DNA from 3 places in the Streptomyces sp. NPDC020965 genome. Region 3 is predicted to be linked to each of the others. Evidence: riboswitches for the same ligand, from Rfam matches in the RefSeq annotation. Region 3 holds a riboswitch; each other region holds the start of a gene.
What was found. A riboswitch is a leader RNA that binds a small molecule or an ion and turns the genes downstream of it on or off. The one in region 3 is predicted to bind cyclic di-AMP.
Positions count from the first base shown of each region.

Region 1: another riboswitch for cyclic di-AMP. It lies ahead of ACH4S7_RS28255 (transglycosylase family protein); the one in region 3 lies ahead of ACH4S7_RS15270 (transglycosylase SLT domain-containing protein).
Region 2: another riboswitch for cyclic di-AMP. It lies ahead of ACH4S7_RS13850 (M23 family metallopeptidase); the one in region 3 lies ahead of ACH4S7_RS15270 (transglycosylase SLT domain-containing protein).

Region 1 covers NZ_JBIRRE010000010.1:242,147-249,306, forward strand. The annotation lists gene ACH4S7_RS28240 (nucleoside triphosphate pyrophosphohydrolase) at 1-351, shown strand, start outside; gene ACH4S7_RS28245 (cytochrome P450) at 505-1,839, shown strand; gene ACH4S7_RS28250 (transglycosylase family protein) at 1,953-3,113, shown strand; cyclic di-AMP (ydaO/yuaA leader) riboswitch at 3,373-3,548, shown strand; gene ACH4S7_RS28255 (transglycosylase family protein) at 3,551-4,276, shown strand; gene eno (phosphopyruvate hydratase) at 4,623-5,909, shown strand; gene ACH4S7_RS28265 (septum formation initiator family protein) at 6,188-6,658, shown strand; gene ACH4S7_RS28270 (DUF501 domain-containing protein) at 6,839-7,160, shown strand, end outside.
Region 2 covers NZ_JBIRRE010000003.1:771,643-778,802, forward strand. The annotation lists gene ACH4S7_RS13830 (RNA polymerase sigma factor) at 1-930, shown strand, start outside; gene ACH4S7_RS13835 (MerR family transcriptional regulator) at 1,025-1,774, shown strand; tRNA gene ACH4S7_RS13840 (tRNA-Met) at 1,896-1,969, shown strand; gene ACH4S7_RS13845 (PP2C family protein-serine/threonine phosphatase) at 2,184-3,485, shown strand; cyclic di-AMP (ydaO/yuaA leader) riboswitch at 3,695-3,851, shown strand; gene ACH4S7_RS13850 (M23 family metallopeptidase) at 3,863-4,858, shown strand; gene ACH4S7_RS13855 (PrsW family intramembrane metalloprotease) at 5,141-6,550, opposite strand; gene trmB (tRNA (guanosine(46)-N7)-methyltransferase TrmB) at 6,732-7,160, opposite strand, start outside.
Region 3 covers NZ_JBIRRE010000004.1:337,186-344,345, reverse strand. The annotation lists gene ACH4S7_RS15285 (transcriptional regulator) at 1-791, shown strand, start outside; gene ACH4S7_RS15280 (M28 family metallopeptidase) at 889-2,406, shown strand; gene ACH4S7_RS15275 (MarR family winged helix-turn-helix transcriptional regulator) at 2,534-3,064, shown strand; gene ACH4S7_RS15270 (transglycosylase SLT domain-containing protein) at 3,155-3,901, opposite strand; cyclic di-AMP (ydaO/yuaA leader) riboswitch at 3,906-4,092, opposite strand; gene ACH4S7_RS15265 (homoserine O-acetyltransferase) at 4,509-5,669, opposite strand; gene ACH4S7_RS15260 (bifunctional o-acetylhomoserine/o-acetylserine sulfhydrylase) at 5,666-7,021, opposite strand; gene ACH4S7_RS15255 (beta-class carbonic anhydrase) at 7,133-7,160, opposite strand, start outside.

The sequences.
Region 1 (7,160 bases), on a different contig from region 3:
GAGAAGCTGATCCACCGGCATCCGCATGTCTTCGGGGACGCGACCGCCGAGACCCCCGAGGACGTCAAGGAGCACTGGCTCCGTACCAAGGCGGTCGAGAAGCAGCGGGACTCGGTCACCGACGGCGTTCCGCTCGGGCAGCCGGGTCTCGCGCTGGTCGCGAAGCTCGCCTCCCGGGTCCGTACGGCGGGACTGGACGTCCCGCTCCCGCCGGGCGACGGCATCGGGTACGAGCTGCTCGACCTCGCCGTACGGGCCGAGGAGGCCGGGGCCGACCCGGAGGCGGCGCTGCGGGCAGCGGCGCGGGTGTACCGGGACGCGATCCGGGCGGCGGAGGGCCACGCGGGGTAGACCCCACTGTCGCCCTCGTTGTCGCCCTCATAGTGATGTCCCCAGATGACTGTCCTCTCCCTATATAGAGGAGAGGGCAGCACGGCCCCGGGGCGGCCGGGGTACGACCCCGCGCGCTCGAAGCCCCCGGGTGGCGACGGATAACGTCAGGGGGTGAGTGAGACCCCCGCCCCTGAGCCCGCCCCCGCCCCCGATCGCACCCCTGCCCCTGCCCCCGCTCCCACCCCTGACCCCGCGGCCCCGCCCGCGAGCCCCGAGCTGTTCACCTGGGAGTTCGCCACCGACCCGTACCCCGCCTACGCCTGGCTCCGGGAGCACGCCCCCGTGCACCGCACCCGGCTCCCCAGCGGGGTGGAGGCATGGCTCGTCACGCGGTACGCCGACGCCCGGCAGGCCCTCGCCGACCAGCGGCTGTCGAAGAATCCGGCGCACCACGTCGAGTCCGCGCACGCCAAGGGCAAGACCGGCATTCCGGGCGAGCGCAAGGCGGATCTGATGACACATCTGCTGAACATCGACCCGCCGGACCACACCCGGCTGCGGCGGCTCGTCGCCAAGGCGTTCACCCCGCGCCGGGTCGCCGAGTTCGCCCCGCGCGTGCAGGAGCTGGCCGACGGGCTCATCGACGGGTTCGCGGAGCGCGGCGAGGCCGACCTCATCCATGAGTTCGCCTTCCCGCTCCCCATCTACGCGATCTGTGATCTGCTCGGCGTCCCGCCGGAGGACCAGGACGACTTCCGCGACTGGGCCGGGATGATGATCCGCCACGGCGGCGGGCCGCGCGGCGGTGTCGCCCGGTCGGTGAAGAAGATGCGCGGCTATCTGCTCGAACTGATCCACCGGAAGCGGGGGGCCCTCGACGACGAGGGCGCCGACGATCTGATCTCGGGGTTGATCCGGGCCAGTGACCACGGGGAACACCTCACCGAGAACGAGGCCGCCGCCATGGCGTTCATCCTTCTCTTCGCAGGCTTCGAGACCACCGTGAACCTCATCGGGAACGGTGCGTACGCCCTGCTGCGCAACCCGGACCAGCGGGCCCGCCTCCAGGAGTCCCTCGACGCGGGCGAGAGCGAGCTGCTGGCGACCGGGGTCGAGGAACTGCTCCGTTACGACGGGCCGGTGGAGATGGCGACCTGGCGGTACGCGACCGAGGCGCTCGACATCGGGGGCTGCGAGATCGCGGCCGGTGATCCGGTTCTGGTGGTGCTCGCGGCCGCCGACCGCGATCCGGAGCGGTTCGCCGAGCCGAATGTTCTCGACCTTTCCCGGCGGGACAATCAGCACCTCGGATACGGGCACGGCATCCACTACTGTCTCGGCGCGCCGCTCGCCCGGCTGGAGGGTCAGACGGCGCTCGCGACGCTGCTCAGAAGGCTGCCGGACCTGCGGCTCGGCGCGGATCCGGCTGATTTGCGATGGCGTGGTGGGCTGATTATGCGTGGGCTGCGCACCCTCCCCGTGGAGTTCACACCCCGCCAGAAATGACGCCCCGTCACATCTGTGACTTTCGCGTGATCTCTGCTGCATCGACTTGTGACACACGTTCGACTGCCGCTACCTTCAACGATCGTCTCAGCAGTCTGGCGAAAGGCAACCGAATGCGCTCCGGGAATGGTCGGCATCGCCGACCCCGTCAAGCTCCGGCCATCGTCGTCGCCGCGGGGGTGACGGGATCGGCCATCGCGATCCCCCTCCTCGGTGCCGGCTCCGCCTCCGCCGCCGAGCCCGCCGCCTGGGACCGGGTGGCGGAGTGTGAGAGCGGTGGCCTCTGGAGTGCCGACACCGGCAACGGCTACTACGGCGGACTCCAGCTCTCGCAGCGGGTCTGGGAGGAGTTCGGCGGTACGGAGTACGCCTCCCGCGCCGACCTCGCGAGCCGTTCGCAGCAGATAGCCGTCGCGGAGAAGGTCCTCGCCGCGCAGGGCGAGAAGGCGTGGGCGTCGTGCGCGGGCATCGCCGGGCTCACGGACAGAGCCACCGGCACGGAGAAGGGCACCGGGAAGAGCACGGGCACGGGCACCGGCAAGGCCACGGACAAGAGCACGGGCACGGGCACGGACAAGAGCACCGGTACGGACAAGGGCGCCGCCACGGGCCGGTCCGAGACGGACGGGACGAGCGGTGGCGCCTCCGCGACGCCCTCCGCCCCGGGCCAGAAGGGCGGGGCGACGACGACGCCGAAGCCCGCCACCGGGTCGACCACCCCGGGCGCCGGCCCGACCCAGGGCGTCGGCAGCGGCGCCGACCGCGCCGCCGCCGCGACGGCCGGTGCCGGAAAGCACCGGGGCGAGCCCGCCGATGAGCCGACCAAGAAGCCTGAGGGCACGACCGGCGCTGCGGATTCCGCGGATTCTGCGGGCGTGCCCGGGTCGAGCACCCCGCCTCCGGCCACCGAGGCCGCCGAGCCGGGCGGCACCGCATCCGGCACCCCGTCGCCCGCCAACGAGGCCGCCGAGCGGCGGGCGGCCGATCCCGGCCATGCCTCCCGCGGTGCCGGCGCGGCCCGTGACGGCGCCGTGGGCGCCACGGTGCCCGGCGACAAGAAGGTGGAGGTCGTCAAGGGCACGGCCGGTGGCGCGGGCGCCTCACCCACCTCGTACACCGTCCAGCCCGGTGACAGCCTCTGGGCCATCGCGGAGGAGCGGAAGCTCGACGGCGGTTGGAACGCGCTGTACGAGAAGAACCGGACCGCCGTCGGCTCCGACCCCGACCTCATCCACCCCGGTCAGAGCCTCGATCTCGACGCAAAACAGGGGTAGTTAGTCCTCCTTTGTCCAATTTTGCGGAAGTGAGACAAGGGTCTCTTTGCCGAAATGGACTCGACGGCTCCGCTGGAACTGGTCATTCCGCGCTCGACCTGCGGAAATGTGCGTTCTCGGTCGAGCGGGATGGGCGATTTCTCCCCGATGTTCATCTTTGAACATCGGGGAGAACTGTGGCTACGGTCTGAACCGCTCGCCACCGCGGGCACCATCGACCGTCACGCCGAATCCTGCCGTCGGTCGGGGGGAGTACTCGACGCTCAGTGCGCCGAAGGCAGGAGCGGGGGACCCAAGGTAAGCGCCGGACCCGGCCGTTGAGGATGACGGTGGGCCACCCGGCTAGGGGTGAAGCCGCGCGCTAGGACGCGCGGCCGGGCAACTCACTTGGCCCGAACCCGACAGCTCACCTCGTAGGCGTCGGTGAGGAGACCACCATGCTGTTTTCCGGCAAGGGCAAGCACCGCCGCCCCTCCAAGGCCACCCGTATCGCCACGCTCGCCGGTGTCACCGGTGCCGCCGTCGCCGCCCCGCTGATGGGCGCCACCTCGGCCTCCGCCGCGACCGCCAGCGAGTGGGACGCCGTCGCCCAGTGCGAGTCCGGCGGCAACTGGTCGATCAACACCGGCAACGGTTACTACGGCGGCCTCCAGTTCTCGGCCTCCACCTGGGCCGGCTACGGCGGCACCGCGTACGCCTCCACCGCCGACAAGGCGTCGAAGTCGCAGCAGATCCGGATCGCCGAGAAGGTCCTCGACGGTCAGGGCAAGGGCGCCTGGCCGAACTGTGGTGTGAACCTCTCCCAGGCCACCTACGGCGGCGGCTCGACCGAGCAGCAGCCGCAGCAGCAGAGCCAGCAGAAGTCGCAGCCGAAGGCCGAGCAGAAGTCCGAGCGTCAGGCGCAGCCGCAGCAGAAGCGCGCCGAGGCCCCGACCACCCGCTCCGAGCGCTCCGCCGCCCCCGCCCCGTCCGCGGCCCCGGCTCCGGCCAAGGGCTTCCAGAAGGGCGACGGCGAGTACCAGGTGAAGGCCGGCGACACCCTCAGCACGATCGCCACCGCCGAGAAGGTGGGCGGCGGCTGGGCCAAGCTGTTCGAGCTGAACAAGGACATCGTCGACGACGCCGATGTGATCTACCCGGGTCAGCAGCTCCACCTCGGCTGACCCCACGGCCCCCCGGGGCCGACACCCGAGACAGGTCTCGGGGCCGCTCCGGAACGACACCCGGAGCGGGCCCCGGGCCCCTCGGGGCCGAATGGGCCACCCCGGTCCGGCGCGCTTCCCCCGTACGCGCCGGACCGGGGTTTCTCTCTGTCTCCCGGCCGGGCGGACGCCCGCCCGACTCCTACCGACCGGTAGACATCGTTCTTTTTGTCCCCCGCCGCGGCCGTTCACGGCGTTTTTCGTCCCAGCGGGCGGGCAACCGGCCGGTCGGTGCCCCACCGCCGGTTAGGCTCGTGGCGCAAGGCCAAAGAGACCCTGCACTCCAAGCGTCACATCCCAGAAGGAGATGCTAGTGCCGTCCATCGACGTCGTCGTAGCCCGGGAAATCCTGGACTCCCGAGGCAACCCCACGGTCGAGGTCGAGGTTGGCCTCGACGACGGCAGCACGGGTCGTGCTGCAGTTCCGTCCGGCGCCTCCACCGGTGCGTTCGAAGCCCTTGAGCTCCGCGACGGTGACCCGAACCGCTACCAGGGCAAGGGCGTCGAGAAGGCCGTCCTCGCCGTCATCGAGCAGATCGGCCCGGAGCTCGTCGGCTATGACGCCACCGAGCAGCGGCTGATCGACCAGGCGATGTTCGACCTGGACGCCACCCCGGACAAGTCCTCGCTCGGCGCCAACGCCATCCTCGGCGTCTCCCTCGCCGTGGCGCACGCCGCGTCCGAGGCGTCCGACCTGCCGCTCTTCCGCTACCTGGGCGGCCCGAACGCGCACCTGCTGCCCGTTCCGATGATGAACATCCTGAACGGCGGCTCGCACGCCGACTCCAACGTGGACATCCAGGAGTTCATGATCGCGCCCATCGGCGCCGAATCCTTCTCCGAGGCGCTGCGCTGGGGCACCGAGGTCTACCACACCCTCAAGAAGGTGCTGAAGCAGAAGGGCCTCTCCACCGGCCTCGGCGACGAGGGCGGCTTCGCGCCGAACCTCGACTCCAACCGCGCCGCGCTCGACCTGATCCTTGAGGCCATCAAGGAGGCCGGTTACGTCCCCGGCAAGGACATCGCGCTCGCGCTCGACGTCGCCGCCTCCGAGTTCTACAAGGACGGCTCGTACAACTTCGAGGGCAAGTCCCTCTCCGCCGCCGAGCTGACCGAGTACTACGAGGAGCTGGTCGCGGCCTACCCGCTGGTCTCCATCGAGGACCCGCTCTTCGAGGACGACTGGGCCGGCTGGAAGGTCCTCACCGACAAGCTGGGCGCCAAGGTCCAGATCGTCGGCGACGACCTCTTCGTCACCAACCCGGAGCGCCTGGCCCGCGGCATCGACGAGGGCTCGGCCAACGCCCTGCTCGTCAAGGTCAACCAGATCGGTTCGCTGACCGAGACCCTCGACGCGGTCGAGCTGGCCCAGCGCAGCGGCTTCAAGTGCATGATGTCCCACCGCTCCGGTGAGACCGAGGACGTCACCATCGCGGACCTCGCCGTCGCCACCAACTGCGGTCAGATCAAGACCGGCGCCCCGGCGCGCTCGGAGCGCGTCGCCAAGTACAACCAGCTGCTGCGCATCGAGGAGATCCTCGACGACGCCGCGGTGTACGCCGGGCGCAGCGCGTTCCCCCGCTTCAAGGGCTGATCCGCACGGGTTGATCCGCGAGCGCTGATCCGCAAGGGCTGATCCACCGGGGTTGATCCGCAAGGGTTGATCCACAGGGCCGGACCCGCACGGACCGATCGCCGGGTCCTCCCGGCCGGCCGGTCTCCCACGGCGGTCGAGCGACGCACCTCCCGACGGTTGATCAAGGTCAGCCGCCGGGGGGTGCGCAGCCAGTCGTCCGGACGTCCTCGGCCACGGTCCCGTACCGTGTCCGGGGACGTCCGTACGTGGGTACGGGGGAAGGGAGGCGGGACGACATGGCCGCGAAGGACCGTGACCGGTTCTCCACCGCGACCAGGTTGCGGCTGCTCGGCGAGCAGACCGCCGCCCGTGTCTACCGCTCCCAGACCCGGCGCCAGGCCCGCCGCTCCCGGCTGACCGGCCGGGCGGCCTTCCTCGCGCTGGTCCTCTGTTCGCTGATCGTCGCCCTCGCGTACCCCATGCGGCAGTACGTGTCCCAGCGCGGCGACATGGCCGAACAGCGCGGCCGGATGGCCGAGGCGGAACGGCAGGTCGAACGCCTCCGGGACGAGAAGGCGCGGCTCCAGGACGATATGTACATCCGGCGACTGGCCCGGGAGCACCTGCACTACGTGCTGCCGGGGGAGACCGGATACACGATGATCGACCCGGAGGTCGAGGAGGACCGGCGCGCGCAGGACGGCGCGGCCGACCGCCCCTGGTACTCGAACGTCTGGGAAGGCGTCGACCACGCGGACCGCCGCTGACCTCCGCTCCGTACACCCCGCCCGCACCCCCCGGCGGCGGACCGCGGTGACATGCGGCCCCACGGCGGGCGACCCCGGCCCAGCGGCACGACAAGCCCAGCGGCACGACAGTTCAGCAGTACAACAGTTCAGCACCACCCAGCACAGCAGCGACACAGAATCGTCAGAGCCAAGGTAGGCATGGAAACCCCTCCTCCCCACACCGATCCCACCGAGCCCACGGACGCGGACATCGCGGCGTTCCGGGAACAGCTCGGCAGGCCCCCGCGCGGACTCCGCGCCATCGCGCACCGCTGCCCCTGCGGGCAGCCCGATGTCGTCGAGACGGCCCCCCGGCTGCCCGACGGCACGCCCTTCCCGACCCTGTACTACCTGACGTGCCCGCGTGCGGCCTCCGCGATCGGCACGCTGGAGGCGAACGGGGTCATGAAGGAGATGTCGGAGCGGCTGGCGGCCGATCCGGAGCTGGCGGCGGCGTACCGGCGGGCGCACGAGGACTACA
Region 2 (7,160 bases), on a different contig from region 3:
AGCCGCGCCCCCACCGACGACGACACGCTCACACTGCTCTTCCTCTGCTGCCACCCGGTCCTCACCCCGGCCGCGCAGATCGCCCTCACCCTGCGGGCCGTCGGCGGTCTGACCACTGCGGAGATCGCCCGCGCGCATCTGGTGCCGGAGGCGACGATGGCCCAGCGCGTCAGCCGGGCCAAGCGGCAGATCGCCGGGGTGCCGTTCCGGCCGCCCGAGCCCGCCGACCGCGACCAGCGGCTCTCCGCCGTGCTCCAGGTGCTGTACCTGATCTTCAACGAGGGCTATACGGCCACATCGGGCAGTTCGCTGCACCGCGCCGACCTGGCCCGGGAGGCGATCCGGCTGACCCGTTCCGTACGCCGGCTGCTCCCCGAGGACGGCGCGGTCACCGGACTGCTCGCGCTGATGCTGCTGACCGAGGCCCGCAGCGCCGCCCGCACCGGCCCCTCCGGCGAGCTGATCCCGCTGGACGAACAGGACCGGGACCGCTGGGACCGGGACGCCGTCCGGGAGGGCGTGGACCTGGTGGAGCAGGCGCTGCGGCAGGGTCCGGCCGGCCCGTACCAGCTCCAGGCCGCCATCGCGGCCCTCCACGACGAGGCCGCGACCGCGGACGCCACCGACTGGCCACAGATCCTGGCCCTGTACGACCTCGTCGTCCGCCAGACCCCCGAGCCGATGGCCGCGCTGGGCCGGGCCGTGGCCGTGTCGAAGGTGTACGGGCCCGAGGCCGGGCTCGCCGAGGTCGCGGGACTGGCGGAGCGGCTGGCCGGGCACCACCGGCTGGCCGCCGTACGCGCGCACCTGCTGGAGCAGACGGGGGACACGGACGGCGCGCGGGATGCCTACCGGCTCGCCGCGCGGGGCACACTCAGCGAGCCCGAGGCGCGGTACCTGCGGACCCGCGCGGCCCGACTGCCCCGCTGACACCCCGGCCGGGACCGGTGTCCGGGACCGGTACGGATCGGCCGATCGGCCCAGGCTTGACCTTTACGCAACGTCAAGTTCTAGCGTTCAGGTCATGGAGTGGTCGATCCAGGAGATCGCCCGGCGTGCCGGGACGACGAGCCGCACACTGCGGCATTACGGAGAGCTGGGACTCCTCGAACCCAGCCGGGTGGGGAGCAACGGCTACCGCTACTACGGCCCGGAGGCGCTGGTCCGGCTGCAACGGATCCTGCTGCTGCGCGAGCTGGGCCTCGGGCTGCCCGCCATCGCCGAGGTGCTGGAAGGGCAGCGGGACACCGCCGCCGCGCTCCGGGCCCATCTGGGACTCCTGGAACAGGAACGCGAACGCGTCGGGCGGCTGATCGCCTCGGTGCGGACCACTCTCCACAAGACGGAGAGAGGAGAGGAACTGATGGCCGAGGAAGTCTTGGACGGCTTTGACCACACGACCTATGAACAGGAGGTCACCGAGCGCTGGGGGCGGGACTCCTATCGGCGGAGCGACCAGTGGTGGCGTTCGCTGAGCGATGAGCGGAAGCAGGCGTTCCACCAGGAGCAGACCGCCATCGCCGAGGACTTCGCCCGCGCACTGGCGGCGGGTGCCGCCGCCGACAGCGACGAGGTGCAGAGGATCGCCGGACGTCAGTACGCATGGCTTTCGGTCATGGATGCGCCGTCGAAGAGCCATTTCATCGGGCTGGGCGAGATGTATGTCGCCGATGAGCGCTTCCGTGCGGTGTACGACCGGCACGGTGCGGGGACGGCGGAGTTCGTCCGCGACGCGATGCGGAGCTACGGGGAGCGGGAATTGAGCGATGGGTAGCCGAGTGACCCCGTAGCGTCATGAATTTCCATGGATGACGGTGACCCGCGCCACTCGGGTGCCCATGGGGGCGGGAGTGGCGCGGGCCATGCTCCGGATGGCGTAGAGTTGGGTTTAACGACGCGGGGTGGAGCAGCTCGGTAGCTCGCTGGGCTCATAACCCAGAGGTCGCAGGTTCAAATCCTGTCCCCGCTACTGAAGATCTGGGCCCGGCACTCATTGCGAGTGCCGGGCCCAGATCGTTTCCGGACCCCCGCCCGTCCTGTCTGCACGCGGTTGCGGGGCCCGCACATCCCCGTATCGCCCAGTTGGACCGCGGTGGCTCGCCGCCCGGCGCCGGTGCCGCCAGCATGAGGGGGGCGCGGAAGCCGTGACCGTGGCCGTCGCCGGACCGGGCAGGAGGGCAGTCTTGGCGCAGCGAGACCAGCCCAACGGCTACGGCGCCCGCCGCTTCGTCCGGATGCTGCCGGCTCTGATGATCGTCGGCGCGGTCGCCTTCGACGCCCTGACCCCCAAGGGGTTCACGGCCTCGCCGATGTTCGCGGCGGCCCCGCTGATCGCCGCTCCCTTCTTCTCCTGGCTCACCACCCTGCTGACCGGGATCGCGGCGACCCTGGGCGTGATCGGCCTCCATATCTACAAGGACACGGTGTACGCGTCCACGTCGTACACCGAGACCGTCACCGTGATCACGGTCTCCGGGCTCGCGCTGCTGATCAACCGGGTCATCCAGCGCAGTAGCGAGCGGCTCGCCTCGGCCCGGGTGATCGCGGAGACCGCGCAGCGGGCCGTGCTGCCCACTCCCGCCGAGCGGATCGGCGGGCTCAGGATCGCCGCGCGGTACGAGGCGGCCATCGCGGACGCGTTCATCGGCGGCGACCTCTTCGCCGTCCAGGACACCTCCCACGGGGTGCGGCTGGTCGTCGGAGACGTACGGGGAAAGGGACTGGGGGCCGTCGAGGCGGTGGCGGTGGCCATCGGGGCGTTCCGGGAGGCCGCCGAGATGGAGCGGTCACTGGTGGACGTCGCCGCGCGCCTGGAGCGGTCGATGATCCGCGAGGCCCAGCGGCGGGACACCCTCGACGCCGAGGAAGGGTTCACCACCGCCGTACTCGCCGAGATCCCGCACGGGGCGGGTGTCGTACGGCTGGTGAACCGCGGCCACCCCGAACCGCTGCTGCTCTTCGGTGACGGTTCCCTCGTGGTGCTGGCCCCCAGCACGCCCGCGCTGCCGCTGGGCCTGGTGGACATCGCGACCTGGCCGGACCGGGCGGAGGAGTATCCGCTGCCCCCGGGGGCCACTCTGCTGCTCTACACGGACGGGCTCTCCGAGGCGCGTGATGCCCGGGGTGTCTTCTACGATCCGGCCGCGTGGCTCATCGGGCGGTCCTTCGCGGGGCCGGGGGAGCTGCTCGACGTCCTGGTCGAGGACGTACGGCGGCATACGGGCGGGGGCGCGACGGACGATATGGCGCTGCTGGCCGTGGCCAGGCCGTCCGAGGAGGGCTCGGAGGGTCCCCCGGGGCCGGCTGCCGAGTCAGCCGCCGGGCCGGCTGCCGAGGTGTCCCCCGAATCGGCCCCCGAGGTGTCTCCCGAGGGCTCTCCTGAGGTGTCTCCCGAGGTGTCTGTCGAAGGAGCGCCGGGGCAGGCCCCGCGGCGGCGGGAGGGGCCGGACCCGGGGGCGCATGCGGAGGCAACACGCTGTAGTTGAAGTGCAGCCCTCCGCATAACATTTGACGAACCATCAAGAGTGTGAGGTTCTCCGAGGTGTAAGCAAGTCGCCCGAATCCGGCCGCTTGTGTCCCGGTTAGACCCACCCGAAGGTGTTAATGATCAACCGGAACAGCTTGGAATATAGTCCCCGTGTCTATTAACGTTCGATAACGCAGCGCGGTCGCCCAGCCGTCGTCAGGACGGCGCCGTGCGCGAGCGCCGAATTCCGCAAGGGAACCGGGGAACCACCAATTGGGGTGAATCGGGCGTCTTCCGTCGAGTTACTCGCGGCGGACGACACCCGTAGGAGACCTTCCTGCTCCGAACCCGTCAGCTAACCCGGTAGGCGAGAAGGAAGGAAAGGAGCACGCCTCAGTGGCGTCAAACAGTCCTGCCCCGGAAGCACCCCCCACGACTGGCGTCTTCAGTGAAGACGGAGCCGCGCGGTCGACCGGGGAGTGGAACCCCACCGCGGACACCGTCCCGGTGCGTGGGCGCCACCGCCAGCGGGTCATGAAGCAGCGCGGCGGCTTCGCCCGCAGCTCCACGGTCCTCGGCGTCGGTGTGATCGCCGCGGTCGGCGCCGGTGGCATCGCCACCGCTCAGAACAAGCCCGCCGTCTCCATATCTCTTCCCGATGTCGGGGCATTTATGTCCACGGAGGAGGAGCCGAAGGCCGCCGAGGCGGACGAGAAGGCATCCTTCGCCGCGATGGGTCTCGCCACCCAGGAGGTCGGCGCCGAGCAGTCCGGCACCGGCGAGGCGCTGCGTTCCCGGATCCTCCTTCAGGCCGAACAGCAGCAGACCCAGGCCGCCGCCGAAGCGAGAGCCGCCGCCGAGCGCGCCGCGGAGGTCAAGGCCAAGGCGGAGGCGGAGAAGAAGGCCAAGGAGAAGGCCAAGGCCGCCGCGGAGGCGAAGAAGAAGGCCGAGGCGGAGGCCGCGAAGAAGGCCGAGGCCGAGCGGCTCGCGAAGAGCTACACGATGCCCCTCTCCTCCTACCTGATCACCGCCACCTACGGTCAGTCCGGGTCCAGTTGGTCGTCGGGCCAGCACACCGGTCTCGACTTCTCCGCCTCAGCGGGCACCCCCCTCAAGGCGGTCGGCTCCGGCACCATCAAGTCGGCCGGCTACTCCGGCTCGTACGGTTACCGCGTCGTGCTGGAGCTGAACGACGGCACCGAGATCTGGTACGCGCACCTGTCGTCGATGAGCGTGGGTGCGGGCCAGAAGGTGGCCACGGGCGAGAATGTCGGGCGGGTCGGATCGACGGGCAATTCGTCCGGCGACCACCTGCACATGGAGGTCTTCACCCCGGGTGGATCGCCGATGAACCCGATGGCCTGGCTGCGCAGCAAGAACCTGAACCCCTGATTCCGTACGGTCCGCCCGTACGGTTTTCTGTGCGCCCGCCCGCGATACCGTCCGTCGTGTCACCAACGGCGTGTCACCAGCGGCCGTGTCACCGAGATTCGTACCGCTGAAAGCCGCACTCCGGCGCCCACACCACCGGCGTCGTTCGTGTGATGTCCCTGTACCCCGGCGGCCCTGGCGCACACCCCCCGACGCCAGGGCCGCCGGTTCTTTCGTGCCGCGGTCCCGGCCGGCCGGCCCGGTGGCTCAGCTTCGGCAGGGTCCCGTCGGCTCGGCGCTGGGTCAGCGTCGGTAGGGGTTGTAGCCCTCGTAATCCCGGTACGGCGGCGGCACCCACACCCGGCCCGTCGCCCGCGCCGCGTACGTCAGGGCCGGTCCCGCCAGCTCCCTCCGCTGCCACATGTGGTGCAGCAATTCCTGTTCGCGCGCCACGAAGTCCGGGCCGGCCGTACCGCGCCGGGCGCGGTGGCGCAGAAACGCCAGCGATGTTGCGAACCGTTGATACTCCAGCAGTGCGTGCGCCGCCGCCGGGCCGTGCGCACGGCGGGCGAAGTCCCTGGCGAGGGTGCGGGCCTTCATCGAGGAGAGCGCCTGCGGAGCCGCGGCGGTCAGCCAGCCGGCCATGGCATAGGCGGGCAGTTCGGTGGATATCGTACGCAGCTCGCGCTGTCGGGTCCAGATCGTCAGCCAGGTCAGCAGGGCGAAGACGGGAAGCATGAACGCCGCGTACACCACATAGAACCCCCAGGGCCCGAAGAACGACGCGGAGCCGTTCCACAGTGCGTGCACCCCCATGGCCAGGACGAGACCGAGCAGCGGCAGCGCGATCCGGCGGATCCGCTGGTGCCGCCCGGCCAGTGCCGCGATCCCGAAGCCGATGCCGGTGAAGACGGTGAACAGGGGATGGGCGAACGGTGACATGACGATCCGCACGAAGAACGTCGCGGCGGTCACCGACGGGAGCCCCGAGAAGCCCAGGTCCTGGTCCTCGCCGAAGGCGGTGCCCAGATAGAGGATGTTCTCGGTGAAGGCGAAACCGGTGGCGGTGAAGCCGGCGATCACGACTCCGTCCACGATCCCGGTGAAGTCCCGCCGCCGGAAGAAGAAGATCAGCACGATCGCCGCTGCCTTCGCGCTCTCCTCGACGATCGGGGCGACGACCGTGGAGCCGAGGGTGTCCGCGCCGGCCGGGTCGGCGGTCGCCGTGGCGATCCAGCGGGTCGCGAAGGAGTTGGCCAGGATCGCCACCAGCGCGGCGGCGAACGCGCCCCAGGCGAAGGCGAAGAGATGATTCCGCCAGGGGCTGGGCTCGACCCGGTCCAGCCAGCGGAAGGCGGCGAGGAGGAGGGGGACGGGCAGGGTGGCGAGCCCGAGGCCGACGAGGAATCCCTCGGTGCCGGTCTGCGCGCGGACGAGGGCGAGGATGACCAGCGCGCAGAGGGCGAGGACCGTGATCAGGATGCCGGCGCGGATCGCCTTGCTGTGCCAGAGGCGGAAGGCGCGACGGGGTTTGTAGCGCCAGCGCGCCCGCTCGGGCACGGCGTCGAACCGCGGCTGCTGGTGGAACGCCGGGACGGCGGGGTGGGCATGGTGCTGGGGCTGGGGAGGCCGCGCGGGGTGGGCGGGGTCGGCGGGGGCCTCCTGGGCGCCTTGGTGGCTCTGGACGGGGTGCTGCGGGACCGGCTCGGACACCTCATGACCCTAACGACGCCCACTGACAACCGGCGACGCCATTACCGGGCCGTCGACTTCCCCCGGGGCCGTTGGCCCTGGGGGCCCTGACCCATCCGGCCCTGACCCATCCGGCCCTGACCTGTCCGTCCTGGTTAGTCCGGTCCTGGTCAGTCCGGTCCTGTTTTGGCCCCTGCCGGTCCTATCCCTGCGGGTCCTGCTCCTGCGGGTCCTGCTCCTGCTGGTCGTGCTCGTGCTGGTCGAGCGGTGCGTCCCGGGCCACCCGACGGAACAGCAGGTCGTTCACCCGGTGACCCTTGTCGAGACCCTGGCCCTCGAACCGGGTCAGCGGCCGGAAAGCGGGACGCGGGGCGAAACCGCCGTCGTCCCGGGTGTTCTCGAACTCCGGATGCGCCGACAACACCTCCAGCATCTGCTCCGCGTACGGCTCCCAGTCGGTGGCGCAGTGCAGCACCGCGCCGGGCTTCAGACAGCGGGCGGCGAGCGTGAGGAACTCGGGCTGGATCAGCCGCCGCTTGTGGTGCCGCTTCTTCGGCCAGGGGTCGGGGAAGTAGACCCGGAGACCCTCCAGGGAGCGGGGCGGGAGCATCTCGCGAAGGAGGATGATCGC
Region 3 (7,160 bases):
TCCGGCTGGCCGTCGACCGGGAGCCGCCGGAGCCCCTCAACGGAGCCCCCGCCAGAGCCACCTCCCCGCTGGGCCCCGCCCGGCCGTCCGGACCTGCCTTCCCCTCGGGCCCCGTCCGACCGTACGCGCCGATGCAGCGGCCCGCGCCGTCCGCCGACCCGTCCACCTCGGTCGACCCCGCGCCGCACGACCCCGGCACCCTGTCCTACCTGCACGACTACGCCGCGATGATGGACGCAGTGCCGCTGCCGTCGGTGCTCTTCGACCGCCGCTGGGACGTGACCCACGTCAACCCCGCCTTCCAGGCGCTGTTCCAGGGGATGCGACAGCACCCCACCGCCATGCCCGACCAGAACTTCCTGCGGTTCGTCCTCTTCCACCCGGACGCGGGCGCGGTCCTCGGCGACCGGGAGACGAGCTGGTGCCTGCCGCTGCTCGCCCAGCTCGAATCCGCGCTGGAACGGTACGAGGGGGATGGTGTTCTTCAAGCCATTCGCAGCGATATCGCCGACGACCCCATCATGGACGCCGCGTACCGCTGCGGCCTGCCGCACTGGATGCGGGCGACCGGGGCGGCGGCCGTCCACCACGACGGGGCGGTCCGGCCGCTGCACCACCCCGATCCGCGGTGGGGTCGCGCCGAGTGCCGGATCGTGGACGAGACCCCGGCGACCCTGGAGGACCGGGGGTACACCCGGATGACCCTGGTGCTGCGCGAACACCGCAGCGCGGGCACCACTCCGAACGCGCCGCGCGGCAAGTCCCACCTGCGGGCCGTCTCCGGGAGCTGAGCCCCGACCTGTCCAGGCCCCCGACCCACCACCGGAACCGGGCGCCGCGGCCGGGGGCGCTCTTGTCACGCCCCGGACCCGGCCGCACGATGACGGCATGTCGCAGACCCCACAGAACAGCGATGTCCCCCTTCCCGTTCCGCCCCCCACCGGAACCGGACGCAGAGCCGTCATCGCCGCCACCGGCACCGCCGTCCTCGGCACCGCGCTGACCGGAGCCGCCGCCGCCCCCGTCGCCGCGTCCGCGCCCGCCTCCGCCGCCATCGGGGCCACCGCCCGCACCGCCGTCACCGCCCGTAGCGCCGGCCGCGGAAGGCACCGTCCCCCCGCCACCGCCCAGCGCCCCACCCGGGAGCTGCGGGCCCTGCTGGCGGAGATCGACCGCGACCGAGTCGAGGCGACCGTCCGCACCCTCGCCTCCTTCGGCACCCGACATACCCTGTCGAGCCAGGACGACCCCCGGCGCGGCATCGGCGCCGCCCGGGACTGGATATACGGCGAACTGAAGCGGTACGCGGCCGTCAGCGGCGGCCGGATGACCGTCCAGCTCCAGAGCTTCATCCAGGAGGCGGGCCCCCGGATCCCCGTCCCGACCCGGATCACCAATGTCGTGGCGACGCTGCGCGGATCGACCGACCCCGACCGGGTCTATCTCGTCTCCGGCCACTACGACTCGCGCGCGAGCGACCCCATGGACGCCGTCAGCGACGCGCCCGGTGCCGACGACGACGCGTCCGGCGTCGCCGTCGCCCTCGAACTCGCCCGGGTGACCGCCGGACGCCGTCCCGCCGCGACCCTGGTCTTCGCGGCCGTGGCCGGCGAGGAACAGGGCCTGTACGGGGCGGCCCACCTGGCGCGCGCCCACCGGGAGGCGGGGACCGACCTCCAGGGCATGTTCACCGACGACATCGTCGGCAGCCCCACCGCCGACGACGGCACCCGCGACCCGTACTCCGTGCGGCTCTTCGCCGAGGGCGTGCCCACCTCCGAGACCGCCGCCGAGGCCGCCGTCCGCCGCTCGGTCGGCGGCGAGAACGACTCGCCCTCCCGGCAGCTCGCCCGCTTCGTCCGCGATGTGGCCGACAACGACGCCACCGGAATGCGGGTGCGGATCGTCCACCGCCGCGACCGCTATCTGCGCGGCGGCGACCACATCCCGTTCCTCGAACGCGGCTTCCCCGCGGCCCGTTTCACCGAGCCGGCCGAGGACTTCGCCCACCAGCACCAGGACGTCCGTACGGTGGACGGCAAGCAGTACGGGGACCTCCCCGAGTTCTGCGACTTCGATTACATTGCCCGGGTGGCCAAGGTCAACGCCGCCGCCCTGTGGACACTGGCACAGGCCCCCGGCACCCCCCGCGAGGTCGGCATCGTCACCAGCGGGCTGACCAACGCCACCGAACTGGTCTGGCAGCGTGGCCGGGAGAGCGATCTGGCTGGGTACGAGATCGTCTGGCGGGAGACCACCGACGCCGAATGGACCCATATCGTCCGGGTCGGGGACACCACCCGCCACACCGTGGACCTCTCCAAGGACAATGTCTTCTTCGGCTTACGGGCCGTGAACCGGGCCGGTCTCCGCAGCCCCGTCGCCTTCCCCGCGCCCCGGCGCTGACTCGGCCGCGCCCCCCCGGGGGGACCCCCGCGGCACGGGAATTCAGCCATGTGCCACGGGCCGACACGGCGGGAGAATCCGCCCGGACGGCGATGATCGGGCGGGGGCGACGCGGAGGACGTGACCTATGGCGAGCGACGGCGACCGCGATATCGAGATCGCGACCTGGGTCGGCGGTGCGACCGAGACCGACCGTGAGGGACTGGCGAGCGCGCTCGACGCGGAGCTGCGCGCCCTGGTCTCCCGGACCGTGCTCTTCCATCAGGCGGTCGCGGACCGGCTGAGGATGAGCGTTCTCGATCTGAGCTGTCTGGGCGCCCTGGTCCGGCGGGGGGCCATGAGCGCGGGCGAGCTGGCCGGCGAGAACGGCGTCACCACCGGCGCGATCACCGGTGTGGTCGACCGGCTGGAGGCGGGCGGCTATGTCCGGCGCGCGAAGGACCCGCTGGACCGCCGACGGGTCGTGGTCACTCTGCTGCCCCAGGCGGAGGACCGGATCGGCCCGCTCTTCGAGGGCCTCACCCGGTCGCTGGGGCGGCTCTGCGAGAAGTACGGCGAGGACGAACTCCGGACCGTCGTGGAGTTCCTCCGGGCCGCCGCCCCGGTCACCCGGGAGGAGACCTTGCGGCTCAGGGCCGCGGGCCGCACCGGGGCATGATGCACGGGTGCCGGCCGGGGGCGCTCCGAGGCGCACCCGACCGGCGTGTTCACTCCCGCGAGGGGTGCCGGGGTCGTCGGTGCCGGGGTGTCAGTAGGGACCGAAGACGTTGTCGATCGAGCCGTACCGGTCGGCCGCGTAGTTGCACGCGGCGGTGATGTTGGCGACCGGGTCGAAGCTGTCCAGCGAGGTGCCGGGCACGTGGTACGCCTCGAAGGTGGGGTCGATGACCTGGAGCAGGCCCTTGGACGGAGTGCCGGCCGCCGCGTTGGAGTCCCAGTTGTTGATCGCCTGCGGGTCGCCCGACGACTCGCGCATGATGTTCCGGTGGATCCCCTCGTAGCTGCCGGGGATGCCGTGCTCGGCCAGGACGGCCAGGGATTCCTTGATCCAGCCGTCGAGGTCGTCGGTGTAGGCGGCCTCCGGCGCACTCGCAGGGGCGGCTTCGGCCGCGGGCTCGGCGGCGGGTTCGGTAGCGGCGGCGGGTTCGGCGGCTTCCGTGGTGGCGTCCGCCTCGCTCGCGCCGGTGCTCTCCGGAGCCCAGCCGATGGCCAGCGTCAGCCCGGGGCGGAGCACCCCGGGATCGTCACCGAGCGCCTCGCGATTGGCCTCGTACAGCCACTGCCAGCCGCCGTCGATCCCGTGCTGCTCCGCGATCGACGCGAGGGTGTCACCGGCGACCACGGAGTGGGTCGCCGACGCCGTGGCCGGGGCCGCATGGGCGGTGGTGGCGCCCCAGACTGGCAGGGCGAGTACCGCACCTCCCACTCCCAGGGCCATGATCCTCTTGCCGAAAGAACTGTTTTTGGCGCGGCGGTGCTTACCGTGTGCAGGCATGGTGAATTCCTCTCCGTCGCCTGCGAGGTGAGCTGTCGGATTCGGACTGGAGATGTCCGGCCGCACCGCGATGGCGCGACTTAACCCCAAGCCGTTCGCTGATGGAACGGCGCTTACCTGGTTCCCCCGCTCCTGCCGTGGATGAGTGGGTTCGAGTGCTGGACGGTGGCAGGATTCGGCGGTCCGTCCAGATTTGAGGAGACCGTAGACGAGCGGTCCGTGCGGAACAAGGCGCGAATTTTGATACGCGTCGATTTGGATCAACGTCGAATCGTAGAACTCCGCACTTTCGCTGTTCGTCGAAATGCCCAACTAACTTTCAGGAAAGGGGGATGCGTCATCCGGGAATGATCGAAATGACGAGGAGGAGTGACTCCCGTCACGAATGCTCTTGTTATCCGATGGAAATGATCCGCCGGATGATTTCATGAATGAAATGGGGAATTGCCCGTAAGGGGGAGTTCACGACTTATGGGACCTTGTGCACCTTTTGGGTGGCGCGGGCCGCGCCGAAGCCCCGAGCCCTGAGCGCGGGGCCCCAGGCGCGGACCTGGGGCCGGGGCCGACGGGTGGCCCCCGGGGCCCCCGCCCACGGTCCGTCGCCGTACTACCCTCCGACCAGCTCCGCCACGAGCGCCGCGACCTGCTCCGTCTCGATGAGGAACCCGTCGTGCCCGTACGGGGACTCCACCACCCGCACCCGGTCGGCGCCGGGAATGCCCGCCGCGAGCCGCCGCTGCTGCGCCAGGGGATAGAGACGGTCGGAGTCGACCCCGGCCACCAGCGTCCGGGCGCCGACCCGACGCAACGCGGCCGTCGTGCCGCCCCGGCCCCGACCGATGTCATGGCCGTTCATCGCCTCGGTCAGCACCACATAGCTGCCCGCGTCGAAACGCCGCACCAGCTTGGCCGCATGGTGGTCGAGATAGGACTCCACCTGATAACGACCACCGCGCCACGGGTCCTCCGACCCCTGGGGTGCGCGCCGGAAGCGGGTGTCGAGTTCGGCCTCGCTGCGGTACGTCACATGGGCGAGCCGCCGGGCCAGCCCCAACCCCTCGTGCGGCCCCCGCCCGGGGCCGGCGTCGTGGTAGTCACCGCCGCGCCAGTTCGGATCCGTCCGGATGGCCCGGAGCTGTATCCCGGACCAGGCGATCTGCTCCGCGCTGGCGGCGGCGGTGCTGGCGAGCAGCAGCAGCGCGTCGACCCGCGCCGGGCTGCTCACCGCCCACTCCAGCGCCCGCATCCCGCCCATCGAGCCGCCGACCACCAGCGCCCAGCGCTCGATACCGAGCAGATCGGCGAGTGCGGCCTCGGCCGCCGTCTGGTCCCGGGTGGTCAGATAGGGGAAGGCGCCGCCCCACCGCTGTCCCTCGGTCCGGTACGAGGAGGGGCCGGTGGTGCCCTGGCAGCCGCCGAGCACATTGGGCGCGACCACGAACCAGCGGTCGGTGTCCAGCGCCCGGCCGGGGCCGATCAGCCCGTCCCACCAGCCGGGGGTGGGATGTCCGGGCCCCGGAGGACCGGTGACATGGCTGTCACCGGTCAGGGCGTGCAGGACGAGGACGGCGTTGGAGCCGTCCGCCGCCGGGCGCCCCCAGGTCTCGTACGCCATCCGTACGCCCGGGAGTTCGCCGCCCGCCTCCAGCGGCAGCGGTTCGCGCAGCTCGACCCACCGGCGCCCGCCCGCCGGGTCGCCCTCCTGCCACGCGCCGGTGGCGGGCGGCAGGAGGGCGGAGCGCCGGGCGGCTTCGGTCGGGGCGTTCAGGAGGCGCCCTTGGCCGCGCGGAAACCGGCGTCGAGATCGGCCTTGAGGTCGACGACGTTCTCGATGCCGACCGAGAGCCGGACCAGGCCGGGGGAGGTGCCGGTGGCGGCGAGCTGCTCGGGGTCGAGTTGGCTGTGCGTGGTGGAGGCCGGATGGATGATCAGGCTGCGGACGTCGCCGATGTTGGCCAGGTGGCTGAACAGCTCGACGCCGTCGACGAACCGCTTGCCCGCCTCCACCCCGTCCCGCAGCTCGAAGGCGAGGACGGCGCCCGCCCCGCGGGGCAGATAGCGGCGCGCGGCCTCGTGCCAGCGGTTCCCGGGCAGCCCGGGGTAGTGGACGGCGGCGACCTCGTCGCGCTGTTCCAGCCATTCGGCGAGGGCGAGCGCGTTGGCGGAGTGCCGTTCGATGCGCAGGCTGAGCGTCTCGATGCCCTGGAGCAGCAGGAAGGCGGAGTGGGGCGCGATGGCTGGGCCGATGTCCCGGAGCAGTTGGACCCGGAGCTTGATGGCGAAGGCGCTCGGGCCGAGGTCGGGCCAGTAGCGGAGGCCGTGGTAGCTGGGGTCGGGCTCGGAGAAGTCGGGGAACCGTTCGGAGTGCGCGCCGAAGTCGAAGGTGCCGCCGTCCACGACGACACCGGCGACGGTGGTCCCGTGTCCGCCGAGGAACTTGGTCGCCGAGTGGACGACGATGTCGGCGCCGTGCTCGATGGGCCGCAGCAGATACGGGGTGGGCACGGTGTTGTCCACGATCAGCGGGACGCCGGCGGCGTGCGCGGTGTCCGCGACCCCCCGTACGTCGAGGACGTTGCCGCGCGGATTGCCGAGTGTCTCGGCGAACAGCGCCTTGGTGTTGGGGCGGATGGCGTCGCGCCACGCGTCCAGGTCGTCGGGGTCGTCGACGAACGACACCTCGATGCCGAACTTGGGCAGGGTGTGACGGAAGAGGTTGTACGTCCCGCCGTACAGGGAAGTGCTGGAGACGAGATGGTCACCGGCGCTGGCGAGGGTCAGGATGGCCAGGGTCTCGGCCGCCTGGCCGGAGGAGAGCGCGACCGCCGCCACACCGCCCTCCAGCGCGGCCACCCGCTGCTCGAAGGCGTCCTGGGTGGGGTTGTGGATCCGGGTGTAGATGTTTCCCGGCTCCGCGAGCGAGAAGAGGTCGGCGGCGTGCTGGGTGTCCCGGAAGACGAATGACGTGGTCTGGTAGATCGGCACCGCCCGCGCACCGGTGGTCGGGTCGGGCGCGGTGCCCGCGTGGACCTGCTGGGTCTCGAAGGACCAGCCCTCCCGGGGGGCGGTGGGTTCGTCCGGGGTGTGACCCGCCGTGACCGAGTCGATGGGCTGGCTCATATGCGCTTCCTTCGGATGAGGGTACGGGCGTTGGGTGGTGGAGGTGGGTGGGCTCGTCCCGGGCGGCGGTGAGGGCTCAGCTCTCCCGTCGGCCTCCCGGACCGGAGGGGGTCACTTCACTTCGTTGAGGCGACCGGTC